DNA from 2 places in the Streptomyces sp. NPDC007157 genome. Region 1 is predicted to be linked to the other one. Evidence: riboswitches for the same ligand, from Rfam matches in the RefSeq annotation. Region 1 holds a riboswitch; the other holds the start of a gene.

The links. Region 1 has a riboswitch for cyclic di-AMP ahead of ABZ642_RS37445 (peptidoglycan DD-metalloendopeptidase family protein). Riboswitches for the same ligand answer to the same signal wherever they lie in the genome.
Region 2: another riboswitch for cyclic di-AMP. It lies ahead of ABZ642_RS12330 (M23 family metallopeptidase); the one in region 1 lies ahead of ABZ642_RS37445 (peptidoglycan DD-metalloendopeptidase family protein).

Annotation. Positions count from the first base shown of each region.
Region 1 covers NZ_JBEYFE010000028.1:103,657-109,946, forward strand. The annotation lists gene ABZ642_RS37420 (aspartate aminotransferase family protein) at 1-14, shown strand, start outside; gene ABZ642_RS37425 (XRE family transcriptional regulator) at 107-730, shown strand; gene ABZ642_RS37430 (DUF6126 family protein) at 727-849, shown strand; gene ABZ642_RS37435 (tyrosine-protein phosphatase) at 880-1,677, opposite strand; gene ABZ642_RS37440 (alpha-galactosidase) at 1,851-3,947, shown strand; cyclic di-AMP (ydaO/yuaA leader) riboswitch at 4,256-4,416, shown strand; gene ABZ642_RS37445 (peptidoglycan DD-metalloendopeptidase family protein) at 4,421-5,383, shown strand; gene ABZ642_RS37450 (SGNH/GDSL hydrolase family protein) at 5,623-6,290, shown strand, end outside.
Region 2 covers NZ_JBEYFE010000005.1:462,117-468,406, forward strand. The annotation lists gene ABZ642_RS12325 (PP2C family protein-serine/threonine phosphatase) at 1-984, shown strand, start outside; cyclic di-AMP (ydaO/yuaA leader) riboswitch at 1,253-1,410, shown strand; gene ABZ642_RS12330 (M23 family metallopeptidase) at 1,420-2,457, shown strand; gene ABZ642_RS12335 (aldo/keto reductase) at 2,613-3,584, shown strand; gene ABZ642_RS12340 (PrsW family intramembrane metalloprotease) at 3,722-5,047, opposite strand; gene trmB (tRNA (guanosine(46)-N7)-methyltransferase TrmB) at 5,058-5,939, opposite strand; gene lhgO (L-2-hydroxyglutarate oxidase) at 6,150-6,290, opposite strand, start outside.

The sequences.
Region 1 (6,290 bases):
TGGCCAACCGCTGACACTGAGCGGGGGTCGCCTGCGGGCGGCCCCCGTTTTTTGTCTCTGAGGCAAGAAAATTGCCGCTGAGGCAATAATCCGGCTCAATAGAAGCATGAACGCCTCAGACCCGGCGCCTCCCGCCGGTCCCGGCGACGACCTGCCCGCCGTCGCCCCGCAGCTGCGCTCCCTGCGCCGCCGCGCCGGCCTCACCCTGGAGGCCGCGGCCCGGGACGCCGGGCTGTCGCCGGCTCACCTCTCCCGGCTGGAGACCGGGCAGCGGCAGCCCTCGCTGCCGATGCTGCTCTCGCTCGCCCGTGTCTACGGTACGACGGTCTCCGAGCTGCTCGGCGAGACGGTCGCCGACAAGGACGCGATCGTGCGGACCTCGGACATGGAGCCGACCGGGGCGGGCGGCTGGACGTACTGGCAGGCCGGGGCGTCCGGCCGCGGCATGCAGGCGCTGCGCGTCCGGGTGCCGTACGGCACCCAGGGCGACATCGTGCGGGTGCATCCCGGCGAGGAGTGGCTGTACGTCCTGCACGGGAGGCTCCGGCTGCGCCTCGGTGACACCACCCATGTCCTCGCGCCCGGCGACAGTGCCCACTTCGACTCGCTCACCCCGCACCGCCTCGCCGCCGAGGACCACGACGGGGTCGAGCTGCTGTTCGTCCACACCCTGCTGCAGAGTCCCCTGGCCGCGCTGTGCCTGGGGCCGATCACCGGAGAGCTGCCATGAGCAACATCGAGGAGAAGTTCCCCCGGGCCCTGTGGGTCCGGCTGATCATCTACATCGCCGTCGGGCACGTCTTCGCCGCGTTCCTCTATCTGCTGTTCGCCGTCGGCGGCAAGGGCTGAGCGCTCCCGTCTCCGCCCGGCCGCCCGGCCTCAGTCGAGGAGGCGCCCGCGCAGCCGCTCGCGGGTCTCCGGGGTGAGCTTCAGGCCCTGCTCCAGGTACGTGTCGACGTCACCCCACGTCTCCTCGATGCTCTCGAAGGCCGCCGTCAGATACTCCGCGCGGGCCTCGAAGAGCGGGCTCAGCAGCTCCATCACCTCGGGGCCGTACGCGCTGTCACCGCCGCCGCTGCGCCGCACCTTGTAGCGGCGGTGCTTGGCGTTGGACTCCAGGTAGTCGGCGAGGATCGCGTCCCGCTCCACGCCCACCGCCAGGAGCGTCACGGCTATGGAGACGCCCGCCCGGTCCTTGCCGGCCGCGCAGTGCATCAGCGCCGGGACGCTGTCCTCGGCGAGACCGTGCAGCACGCGCGAGTGCTCGTCGGTGCGTTCCCTGACGATCGTGCGGTACGAGCTGACCATCCGGTTCGCGGCCTTGCCGTCGCCCAGGAGGCCGCGCAGCTGCTCGATGTCGCCCTCGCGGACCATCGTCCAGAACTCGGCGCCGTGTGCCGGGTCGGTCAGCGGCAGGTTCACGTTCCGCACGCCGGGCAGCTCGACGTCCGGGCCCTCCAGCTTCTGGTCGGCCGCGTTGCGGAAGTCGAAGATCGTGTGCAGGCCGAGGGAGGCGAGGAACTCCGCGTCCTGCTCCGTCGCGTGCGCCAGATGCCCGCTGCGGAACAGCACACCGTGCCGGACCCGGCGCCCGTCCGCGGTCGGCAGGCCGCCCACGTCGCGGAAGTTGCGCACACCGGCCAGCTCGGGCTCGGTCGACGGGACCTGCTGCGTCACGGGGGCTCCTCCCGGTCGGCCCCGTCGGCGCTGCTCGTCGACGGGCACTGGATCGACCATACGACATCGGTTTCCACGGGCAATGAGTTGTCCACAGGCGTTGCCACCGGGCCCTGCGCCCTTGATGATGTTGGTGCTTGAGCGGATCTGTTGGCACCTGTGTGAGGTTTCTCGTGGTGGACATCGCCGAAAACGGTCGTACCTGGCTCCTGTCGGGCCCGGGCAGCAGCTACGCGCTGCACCTCACGGAGGACGACGAACTGCTCCACCTCCACTGGGGCCCGAAGATCGGGCTCGCCGACGCCGAGGAGCTCAGCACCCGGGCGCTGCCCGGCTACTGGGCGTTCGAGTCCCCGCTGGACGGCCGTGAGGAGTACCCAGTCGAGGGCGGTCCCCGTTTCGTCCGCCCCGCGCTGTCCGTGCGCACCGAGGAGCGCCGCGGCACCGAGTGGACCTTCGAGTCGTACGAGACGGACGGCGGCGCCGGGGAGACCGCGGACGGTGCGGGGCTCCGCCTGCGTTTCCGGGACGACGGGATCCTCATCACCCTGCACTACCGGATGCGCGGCGACGTCGTCGAGCGCTGGGTGACCGTCGACAACCAGGGAGACGCGCGCCTGGAGCTGCTGCGTGCCGACCCCGCCGCCTGGACGCTCCCGGACCGCGAGGGCTGGCGGCTCTCCCAGCTGCACGGCCGCTGGGCCGCCGAGTCCCGCCTCACCAGCGCGCCGCTCACCTACGGCGAGAAGGTCATCGGCAGCCGCCGCGGCCACACCAGCCACCAGCACCTGCCCTGGGTCGCCCTCGACACCGACGCCACCGAGGAGCGCGGCGAGGTCTGGGGCTGCGCCCTCGGCTGGTCCGGCTCCTGGCGGATCGCCGTCGCCCAACTCCCCGACGCGCGCGTGCAGATCACCGGTGGGGCCGGCTACGACGACTCGGGCCTGCTGATGCTGGCCGCGGGCGAGTCGTACACCAGCCCGGTCTTCGCGGGCCTGTGGACCGACGGCGGCTTCGGCGGGGCCAGCCGGGCCTGGCACGCCTACCAGCGGGCGTACGTCATCCCCGACGCCGACCGGGACCGGCCGGTGCTGTTCAACTCCTGGGAGGCCACCACCTTCGACATCTCCGAGGAGCAGCAGGCCACCCTCGCCCGCCGGGCCGCCGCGATCGGCGTCGAGCTGTTCGTGGTCGACGACGGCTGGTTCGGTGCCCGCACCAGCGACCGCGCGGGCCTCGGCGACTGGACGCCCAACCCGGACCGCTTCCCCAAGGGCCTCAAGCCCCTCGCTGAATACGTGCACGCTCTCGGCATGCAGTTCGGCATCTGGGTCGAGCCCGAGATGGTCAACGCGGACAGCGACCTGTACCGCGCGCACCCCGACTGGGTGCAGTACCAGAAGGGGCGAAAGCGGACGGAACTCCGAAATCAGCTCGTCCTCAACCTCGCCCGCGAGGACGTCCAGGAGTACCTCTGGGAGCAGCTCGACACCCTGCTGTCCAGCGCCCCGATCGACTACGTCAAGTGGGACTTCAACCGCTGCTTCACCGACGCGGGCTGGCCCGGTGAGCCCTACCCGCAGCGCCTGTGGGTCGACCATGTCCGCGGGCTGTACGCCCTGCTCGACCGGATCCGGGCGGCCCACCCGAACGTCGCCATCGAGTCCTGCTCCGGCGGTGGCGGCCGGATCGACCTCGGCATCATGAGCCGTACCGACGAGGTGTGGACCTCCGACAACACCGACCCGCTGGACCGGCTCGCCATCCAGCACGGCTTCAGCCAGATCCACCCGGCCCGGGTGATGTCCGCCTGGGTCACCGACAGCCCGAACCACCAGCTCAACGGCCGGGTCAGCAGTTTGCGTTTCCGCTTCGTCAGCTCCATGGCCGGGGCGCTCGGCGTCGGCGGCGACCTCTCGCAGTGGACCGAGGAGGAGCTGGCCGAGGCCGGCCGCTGGGTGGAGCTCTACAAGGACATCCGGCCCCTGGTGCAGCGCGGCGACCAGTTCCGGCTGCGGCCGCCGACCGGCGGGCTCAGCGCGGTCCAGTACACGCTCGGCGACGAGACCGTGGTCCTCGCCTGGCTCCAGGCGCAGAGCTACGGCGAGCCGATGCCGGCCCTGCGGCTGCGCGGACTCGACCCGACCGCATCGTACGAATGCCGCGAAACGGGCGAAGTGCATCGAGGTGCCGTTCTGCTGCACCACGGGCTGCGTACGGAGCTGTGCGGCGACCTGGATGCGACGGTTCTCCGGCTACGTCGCATCTGAGCCTTCTGTCCGAATTGGTGTCTTCATTGCAACTCGGTCTGGAATAAGGGGACGTGGTGTGACGTGCGTGAGGAGCGTCATATTCGTGACCGTCCGTCGCGCGTCATGTTCACGTAATTCCCGTGCTTTTCAAGGTGATTAGAAAAGCACGTAAGGCTGGAATTCACGGAGGGTGACCGGTTATTCCCGTAACGGATCAAGCGAAACTCGGACAGACGGAACCTACCCCTTGTTTACGTGCGTCCTACTCGCTTACGTTCGCCACGCATCCGGACGGAACGCCGAATCCTGCCGCCGCCCGGAGTCCCCACACACACTCACCCGTGCTCGGCAGGAGCGGGGGACCCACCAGGTATGACCGCCTGTTCCGGTTCCCGGGGCGGCTAGGGGTGTAGCCACGTCTTCCCGCGTGGCCGGGCAGCTCCAGCCCGAACCCGACAGCTCACCTCGTAGGCGCCGGAGAGGAATGCGTCATGCCCGCGAAGGGTAAGCACCGCCGCCCCAAGTCCCAGCGTTTCACCCGCTCGATGGCCGTCGCCGGAACCGGTGGCGCCGCGCTGGCTCTGCCGCTCATGGGGGCCACCGGCGCCCACGCGGCCACCTCGCAGTCCGTCTCCGAAAAGACCACGCAGTCGCTTCCGGCCGTCGAGAAGACCGCCGTGCGAAAGGCCGCCGCTCAGAAGACCGCCGTCCAGGATTCCGGCACCGGGAATTCCACGCACCGCGTCTACACGGTGGTGCCCGGCGACTATCTCTCGAAGATCGCCCGCGACCACCACGTCGACGGCGGCTGGCCCCGGCTCTACGCCGACAACCGGCAGGCGGTCGGCGACAACCCCTCGCTGATCCACCCCGGTCTCAAGCTCACGCTCGGCGGCCGCCACGCCGCGACGACGGACACCCCGAGCTCGGACTCCCGGTCCGGGACGCGGTCCCACGCGCGGCCCGACTCGCGGTCCTCCGCCCCCTCCTCGTCGTCGTCCTCGAACGCGGCCTCCTCCTCGGACACGTCGACGACGACCGCCTCCGGTTTCAACCTTCCTGTCACCGGTGGAGCCATCGGCACCGGCTACCACGTGGCCGGCAGCATGTGGTCCAGCGGCTACCACACCGGCGTCGACTTCGTCGTCCCGACCGGCACCCCGGTCAAGGCCGTCGGCACGGGCACGGTCGTCACGGCCGGCTGGGGCGGCGCCTACGGCAACCAGGTCGTCATCAGGCTCGCCGACGGCTACTACGCGCAGTACGGCCACCTCTCCGCGCTCTCCGTCTCGGTCGGCCAGACCGTGACCGCGGGCCAGCAGGTCGGTCTCTCCGGCGCCACCGGCAACGTGACCGGCCCGCACCTCCACTTCGAGATCCGGACCAGCCCCGACTACGGCTCCGACATCGACCCGGTCGGCTACCTCCGCTCCAAGGGCGTCACCGTCGGCTGATCCGGAACCCCCACTGATCTGACACGCACTCCGTAGGCCGGACCCCCGATCCCCGGGTCCGGCCTTCGGGGGATCGACCCTTCAACGCCCCTGTCCAGAGGGTTATTCCTGGCTTGGTCGAGTATTTAGGCGTGTCTTATCTCACCGTTCGTCAACCCCTTATTACGGTCGCGTAGGTCACAGTCGAAGGTGAATCATGGTCCGATGTGGCAGACGATTCGAAGAGTGACAAGGCATCAGTGATCGGGTCGTACGTGGCGGTGGGGGACAGCTTCACCGAGGGCGTGGGCGACCCCGGCCCCGACGGGGCCTTCGTCGGCTGGGCGGACCGGTTCGCGGTTCTGCTGTCGGACCGGCAGCCCGAGGGCGACTTCGAGTACACCAACCTCGCGGTGCGCGGGAAGCTGCTCGACCAGATCGTGGCGGACCAGGTGCCGCAGGCCCTGGAACTCGCCCCGGACCTGGTCTCCTTCGCCGCGGGCGGCAACGACATCATCCGCCCCGGCACCGACCCCGACGAGGTGGCCGAGCGGTTCGAGCGGGCCGTGGCCCAACTGACCGAGGCCGTCGGCACGGTTCTGGTGACCACCGGGTTCGACACCCGGGGCGTGCCCGTCCTCAAGCATCTGCGCGGCAAGATCGCCACCTACAACGGGCATGTCCGGGCCATCGCCGACCGGTACGGCTGCCCGGTTCTCGACCTGTGGTCCCTGAAGACCGTGCAGGACCGGCGGGCCTGGGACGGCGACCGGCTGCACCTGTCTCCCGAGGGGCACACGCGGGTGGCGCTGCGGGCCGGTCAGGCGCTCGGCGTCGAGGTGCCGGCCGACCCGGACCAGCCGTGGCCGCCGCTGCCGCCCCGCGGCACCCTGGAGGTCCGCCGCGACGACGTGCACTGGGCCCGTGA
Region 2 (6,290 bases), on a different contig from region 1:
CCCGCCTTCACCGCGATCCCCTTCTTCACGGCCGCCCCGCTGATCGCCGCGCCCCTCTCCTCCCTCCGCACCACCGTCCTGACCGGCGTCGTGTCCTTCCTCGTCGCCTACGCCGTGCACGCCCGCTTCGGCTTGCTGCCCGGCGTGGACGGTGTCACCGAGATGGCGACGGTGGCCACCGTCGCCGTCCTCGCCGCCGGCATCAACCGGATCGTCCGCCTCGGTGACCAGCGCCTCGCCTCCGCCCGCCAGATCGCGGAGGCCTCCCAGCGGGCGGTGCTGCCCGAGCCCCCCGAGCGGATCGGTGGCCTCGAGATCGCCGCCCGCTACGAGGCGGCCCAGGAGGACGCCTTCATCGGCGGCGACCTGTACGCCGTCCAGGACACCCCGTACGGCGTGCGGCTGGTCGTCGGCGACGTCCGCGGCAAGGGCATGGGCGCGGTCGCCGCCGTAGCCGTGGTGATCGGCGCGTTCCGGGAGGCCGCCGAGCAGGAGGCCACGCTGGAGGCGGTGGCGGGGCGGCTGGAGCGGGCGCTGGCCCGCGAGGGTGTCCGGCGCGGCGGCGTCGACGCGTTCGAGGGATTCACCACCGCGGTGCTCGCCGAACTCCCGCACGGCGACGGCACGGTCCGGGTCGTCAACCGCGGCCATCCGCCGCCCCTGCTCTTGTACGGCGACGGCAGGGTGAGCCCGGTAGGAGTGCCCGAGGCCGCGCTGCCGCTGGGGCTGGGCGAGTTGGGGGTCTGGCCGGACCGGGCCGCCGAGCACGCGTTCCCGAGTGGGGCCACGCTGCTGCTGCACACCGACGGGCTCTCCGAGGCGCGGGACGCGCACGGCCGGTTCTACGACCTCGAGCGGCGGCTGACCGGCCGGGTCGTCACCGCCCCCGGCCCGCTGCTGGCCCGGCTCGCGGCCGAGGTGCGCCGGCACACCGGCGGCGGCATGACGGACGACATGGCGCTGCTCGCCGTACGGCGGCTCTGAGCGCGGTCACCGGGCCGTACTGGGGATTGTCACCCACAGTGCACGGATGGCCGCCCTCCGCATAACGTCTGAGTCACCATCAAAACGCGTGTGACTCCTGAGCCGAACAGAACGCATGGTCAACTCGACCGTTTTTGGTCGTTCGTGGCAGGTAAGTCCACGCTTTGAAAGCATAATGATCAAGGCGAACAGCTTGGAATCTGATAGCTGGGTCTATTAACGTTCGATAACGCAGCGCGGTCGTCCCAGCCGTCACCCGCGACGGCTCCGTGCGCACGCGCCGAATCCCGCAAGGGAACCGGGGAACCACCACCTTGGGGTGAATCGCACGGCTGCCGTCGGCAGAAATCGGCCGGTATACGCGCGTAGGAGACCTTCCCGCTCCGAACCCGTCAGCTAACCCGGTAGGCGGCGGAAGGAAAGGAGCGCGCCCGCGTGGCGTCCAACCGGCCTGCCCCGACAGCCCCGTTCGTGCCCAGCCAGCGTCAACCCGAGACCTACGGCTACGGCGGCTACCGCACCGACGAGGGCCCCTGGGAGGAGTGGAACCCCACCGAGGAGTCCCTCGCCCCGGTACGCGGCCGGCACCGGGTCGCCAAGCAGCGCGGCGGCGGGCTCGCCCGCAGCTCCACGGTCCTCGGCGTCGGCGTCATCGCCGCCGTCGGCGCGGGCGGCATGGCCAGCGCCAACACCGGCAAGCCGCCGGTCTCCATCTCGCTGCCCGACCTGCCGTCCTCCGTCGACTCCCTGCTCGGCGAGGGTGGCGGCCACCACGCCACCCAGACCGCCCTCAGCAGCGTCACCAAGACGACCACCGCCACCGACGCGGACTCCTCCTCCGACGCCGGTGAGGCGCTGCGCAGCCGGATCATCGCCCAGGCCGAGCAGCAGCAGACCCAGCTCGACGTCAAGGCCACCGCCAAGGCCGTGGCCGCCGCCGACAAGGCGGTCTCCGACGCGGAGGCCAAGGCGGAGAAGGCGGCGGCCGCCAAGGCTGCCGACGCCAAGGAGCAGGCGCAGGCCACCGAGAAGGCGCGGGCCGAGCAGAAGCGGCTCGCCGCGCTGGCCAAGCAGTACACGCTGCCGGTCGTCTCTTACACGATCACCGGCACCTTCGGGCAGGCCGGCTCCATGTGGGCCTCCGGCTACCACACCGGCCTCGACTTCGCGGCGCCCACCGGCACGCTGATCAAGGCCGTGCACAGCGGCACCGTCACGGAGGCCGGCTGGGCCGGCTCGTACGGCTACCGCACGATCATCACCCTGGACGACGGCACCGAGCTGTGGTTCTGCCACCAGTCCTCGATCGGCGTCAAGGTCGGCCAGAAGGTCGCCACCGGTGACGTCATCGGCCGGGTGGGCGCCACCGGCAACGTCACCGGCCCGCACCTCCACCTGGAGGTCCACCCGAACGGCCAGGCCACCGGCATCGACCCGATGACCTGGCTGCACGGCAAGGGCCTCAACCCCTGACGGACCCCACTGATCCCCGGCGGCCCTGACGACAACCCCCCGACGTCAGGGCTGCCGGTTCGGTGTACCCGGAGGCCGGCCAGGGCCTTCCGCTTTTACGAGAACTTCGCGTTGCGGCGGCATCGGTCCGCAGGCGGCCGATGTTGAACTGAGGCATGACCCCTTCTTCCGTTTCTCCCGCTTCCCGCTCTCTCCGCAAGCTCGGCGCCTCCGACCTGGAGGTCTTCCCGCTCTGCCTCGGCGGCAACGTCTTCGGCTGGACCGCCGACGAGGCCGCCTCCTTCGCCGTCCTGGACGCGTACACGGCGGCGGGCGGCAACTTCGTGGACACGGCCGACTCGTACTCGGCCTGGATCGAGGGCCACAAGGGCGGCGAGTCCGAGACCGTCATCGGCAAGTGGGTCGAGGCGCGCGGCAACCGCGAGGACGTCGTGATCGCGACGAAGGTCAGCCAGCACCCCGACTACCCGGGTCTGTCGGGCGCCAACATCAAGGCCGCCGCCGACGCGTCCCTGCGCCGCCTGGGCACCGACTACATCGACCTGTACTACACGCACTTCGACAAGCCCGAGATCCCGGTCGAGGAGATCATCGGCGCGCTGGACGAACTGGTGCGGGCGGGCAAGGTCCGGCACATCGCCGCGTCCAACATCACCGCCGAGCGGCTCCAGGAGTCCCTGGACTTCTCCGACCGCGAGGGTCTCGCCCGGTACGTCGCCCTCCAGCCCCACTACAACCTGGTCTCCCGCGACACCTACGAGGGCCCCCTCCAAGAGCTGGCCTCCCGCACCGGCCTCGCGGCGGTCCCGTACTTCTCCCTGGCCGCCGGCTTCCTCACCGGCAAGTACCGCCCCGGCACGACGGTCGACAGCCCCCGCGCGGGCCGCGCCGCCCAGTACCTGGAGACCGAGCGGGGCCAGAAGGTGCTGACGGCCCTCGACGAGATCGCCGAGGCCCACTCCGCCCCGGTCCCCACGGTCGCCCTGGCCTGGCTGGCGGCCCAGCCCACCGTCACGGCCCCCATCGCCTCGGCCCGCGCGGTGGCACAGCTCCCGGCGCTGCTGGGGGTGGCGGACCTGGAGCTGACGGAGCAGGAACTGACACAGCTGACGGCGGCTTCCGCCTGACGCTCACTTTCCTTCCGCGGTTTCCCGCGGCGCCCGCGCTCGGCCCGCGCGGCTTCCGCGGCTTCCCGCGGCAACCGCGCGCGGCCTCTTCCGGCGGTGCCGAGCCCTCCGGGGCCCTGGGGTACCGGGGGCCTGCACTAGCTCCGGTACGGGTTGTAGGACGGATACGGCACCGCAGCCGCGTGCCATCCCGGGGCCCCGTACGCCGGCGGCGGGGATACCGGCCAGCTTTTCGGTGCGGCCGTGCGGGCCGCGTAGCCCAGGGCGGGGCGGACCAGCTCGCGTCGGCTCCACAGTTCCGTCAGCAGCTCCCGCTCCCGCACCACGAAGTCGGCGCCGGCCCGTCCCCGCCGTCCCCGGCGGCGCAGCAGGGCGAGCGTCGTCGCGTACGCCTCGTACTCGGCGACCGCGCGCCCCGCCGGCTTGCCGAAGTGGTACGCGGCGTACTCCCGGGCCATCTGCCGCGCCCGCATCGAGCCGAGCACGAACGGCTCGGACGCGCCCAGCCACCCGGCGTACACATACGCCGGCAGCTCCTCCCGCACGGTCCGCAGCTCCCGCTGCCGGGTCCAGACCGCCAGCCAGGTCAGCAGCCCGAACGCCGGCACCATGAACATGCCGTACACGGCGAAGAACCCGTACCGCCCGAACGTCGACGAGCCGTTCCAGAACGCGTGCATGCTCATCGCGAGCAGCAGCCCGGCGACCGGCACGAGCACGCGGCGCACCCGCTGCCCTTCCCCGGAGAACGCGGAGATGCCGAACCCGATGCCGGTGAGGACGGTGAACAGGGGGTGCGCGAAGGGGGACATGACGATACGCACGAAGAACGTCGCGGCCGTGACGGAGGCGATGCCGGTGCCGCCGGTCAGCCGGTCGGTCCCGAAGGCCGTACCGAGGTAGAGGATGTTCTCGGTGAACGCGAAGCCGGTGGCGGTGACCCCGGCTATCACCACCCCGTCGACGATCCCGGTGAAGTCCCGTCTGCGGAACAGGAAGACCAGGAGCACGGCCGCGCCCTTGGCGGACTCCTCGACGATCGGCGCTATCACGGTCGCCCCGAGCGTGTCCGCGCTGCTCGGGTCCGCGGTCGCCGTCGCTATCCAGCGGGTCGCGAAACTGTTGGCGACGATCGCTATCAGCGCGGCCGCACACGCCCCCCAGGCGAACGCGAACAGCAGGTTCCGCCAGGGCCCGGGCTGGACCCGGTCCAGCCAGCGGAACGCGGCTATCAGCAGCGGCACGGGCAGCACCGCGAGACCGAGCCCGACGAGGAAGCCCTCCGTGCCCGTCTGCTCCCGCACCAGCGCGAGGATGACCAGGCCGGACAGGGCGAGCAGGGTGCTCAGCGCCCCGTACCGCACCCAGCGCCGCTGCCACCAGCGAGGATGCCGCAGCCCGGCGCCGGTGGGGTCCGGAGGGTACGACGGATACGGCGGGTACGGCGGCGGGGAGGTGGCCACGGCATCGACCCTAACGAGGTGACTCCAGTCGGTGCTGATCGCCCTGCTGCACCGGATGCTGTACGCGACGGAAGAGCAGATCGTTCACCACATGTCCCTTGTCCAGCCCCTGCCCCTCGAAACGGGTCAGCGGCCGGTACGGGGGACGCGCCGCGAAACCGCCCTCGGCCTGGGTGTTCTCGAACGCCGGGTGCGCGTCGAGCACTTCGAGCATCTGCTCGGCGTACGGCTCCCAGTCCGTCGCGCAGTGCACGATCGCCCCCGGCCTGAGCCGGGTCGCGGCGAGGTCGAGGAACTCGGGCTGGATCAGCCGCCGCTTGTGGTGCCGCTTCTTGGGCCAGGGGTCCGGGAAGTACACCCGCAGCCCGTCCAGCGAGTCGGGCGTGAGCATCTCCCGGAGCAGGATGATCGCGTCCCCGTTGCCGACCCGGATGTGGGAGAGCCCGTTCTGGTCGGCGAGGTTGAGCAGGTTCCCCTGTCCCGGCGTGTGCACGTCGACGGCGAGGATGTTGGTGCCCGGGTCCCCGGCGGCCATCTGCGCGGTCGCCTCACCCATCCCGAACCCGATCTCCAGGACGACGGGATCGGCGTTGCCGAACAGCGCGCCGAGATCGATGACGTGCTGCCCGTCGATGTCCAGGCCCCACTTGGGCCACAGCCGCTGCAGGGCGTCCGCCTGCCCGGCGGTCACCCGGCTCCGCCGTGGCTGGAAGCTGCGGATCCGCCGCTCGAAGTGCGACCCGGCCGGATCGGCACTGGGCCCGTCCGGGAACCGCGGCTCCCCCTTGGTCCGGGTATGCCGGGCGGACACACCGGGAGCGGGCGGGGAGCCGGCGCCGGGGACGGTCTCGGCGGGCCGGGGGGTCTCTTGGGCATTGAGCGAGTCAGACACAGTGGAGTCGATTTTACGGCCCGCGCGAGACGGGGCGGCCGGGGTCCCGACAGGGTCACGGCGTGCGGGACGGGGTGGCCGGGTCGGGCCCGGGTGACAGCGAGCGGGACGGGGGTGGTCGGGTGCCGCCTGGGTCACGGCGTGCGAGACGGATGGCCGGGTCCCGCCAGGGTCACGGCGTGCGAGACGGATGGCTGGGTCCCGCCTGGGTCACAGCGAGTCCAGCATCTGCAGTGCCCGGCGCGCCACCTCCCGCCCGATCGGCAGCGAGGCCGTCGCCGCGGGCGAGGGCGCGTTCAGCACGTGCACCGTCCGTGGGCCCTCCTTGATCAGGAAGTCGTCGACCAGCGA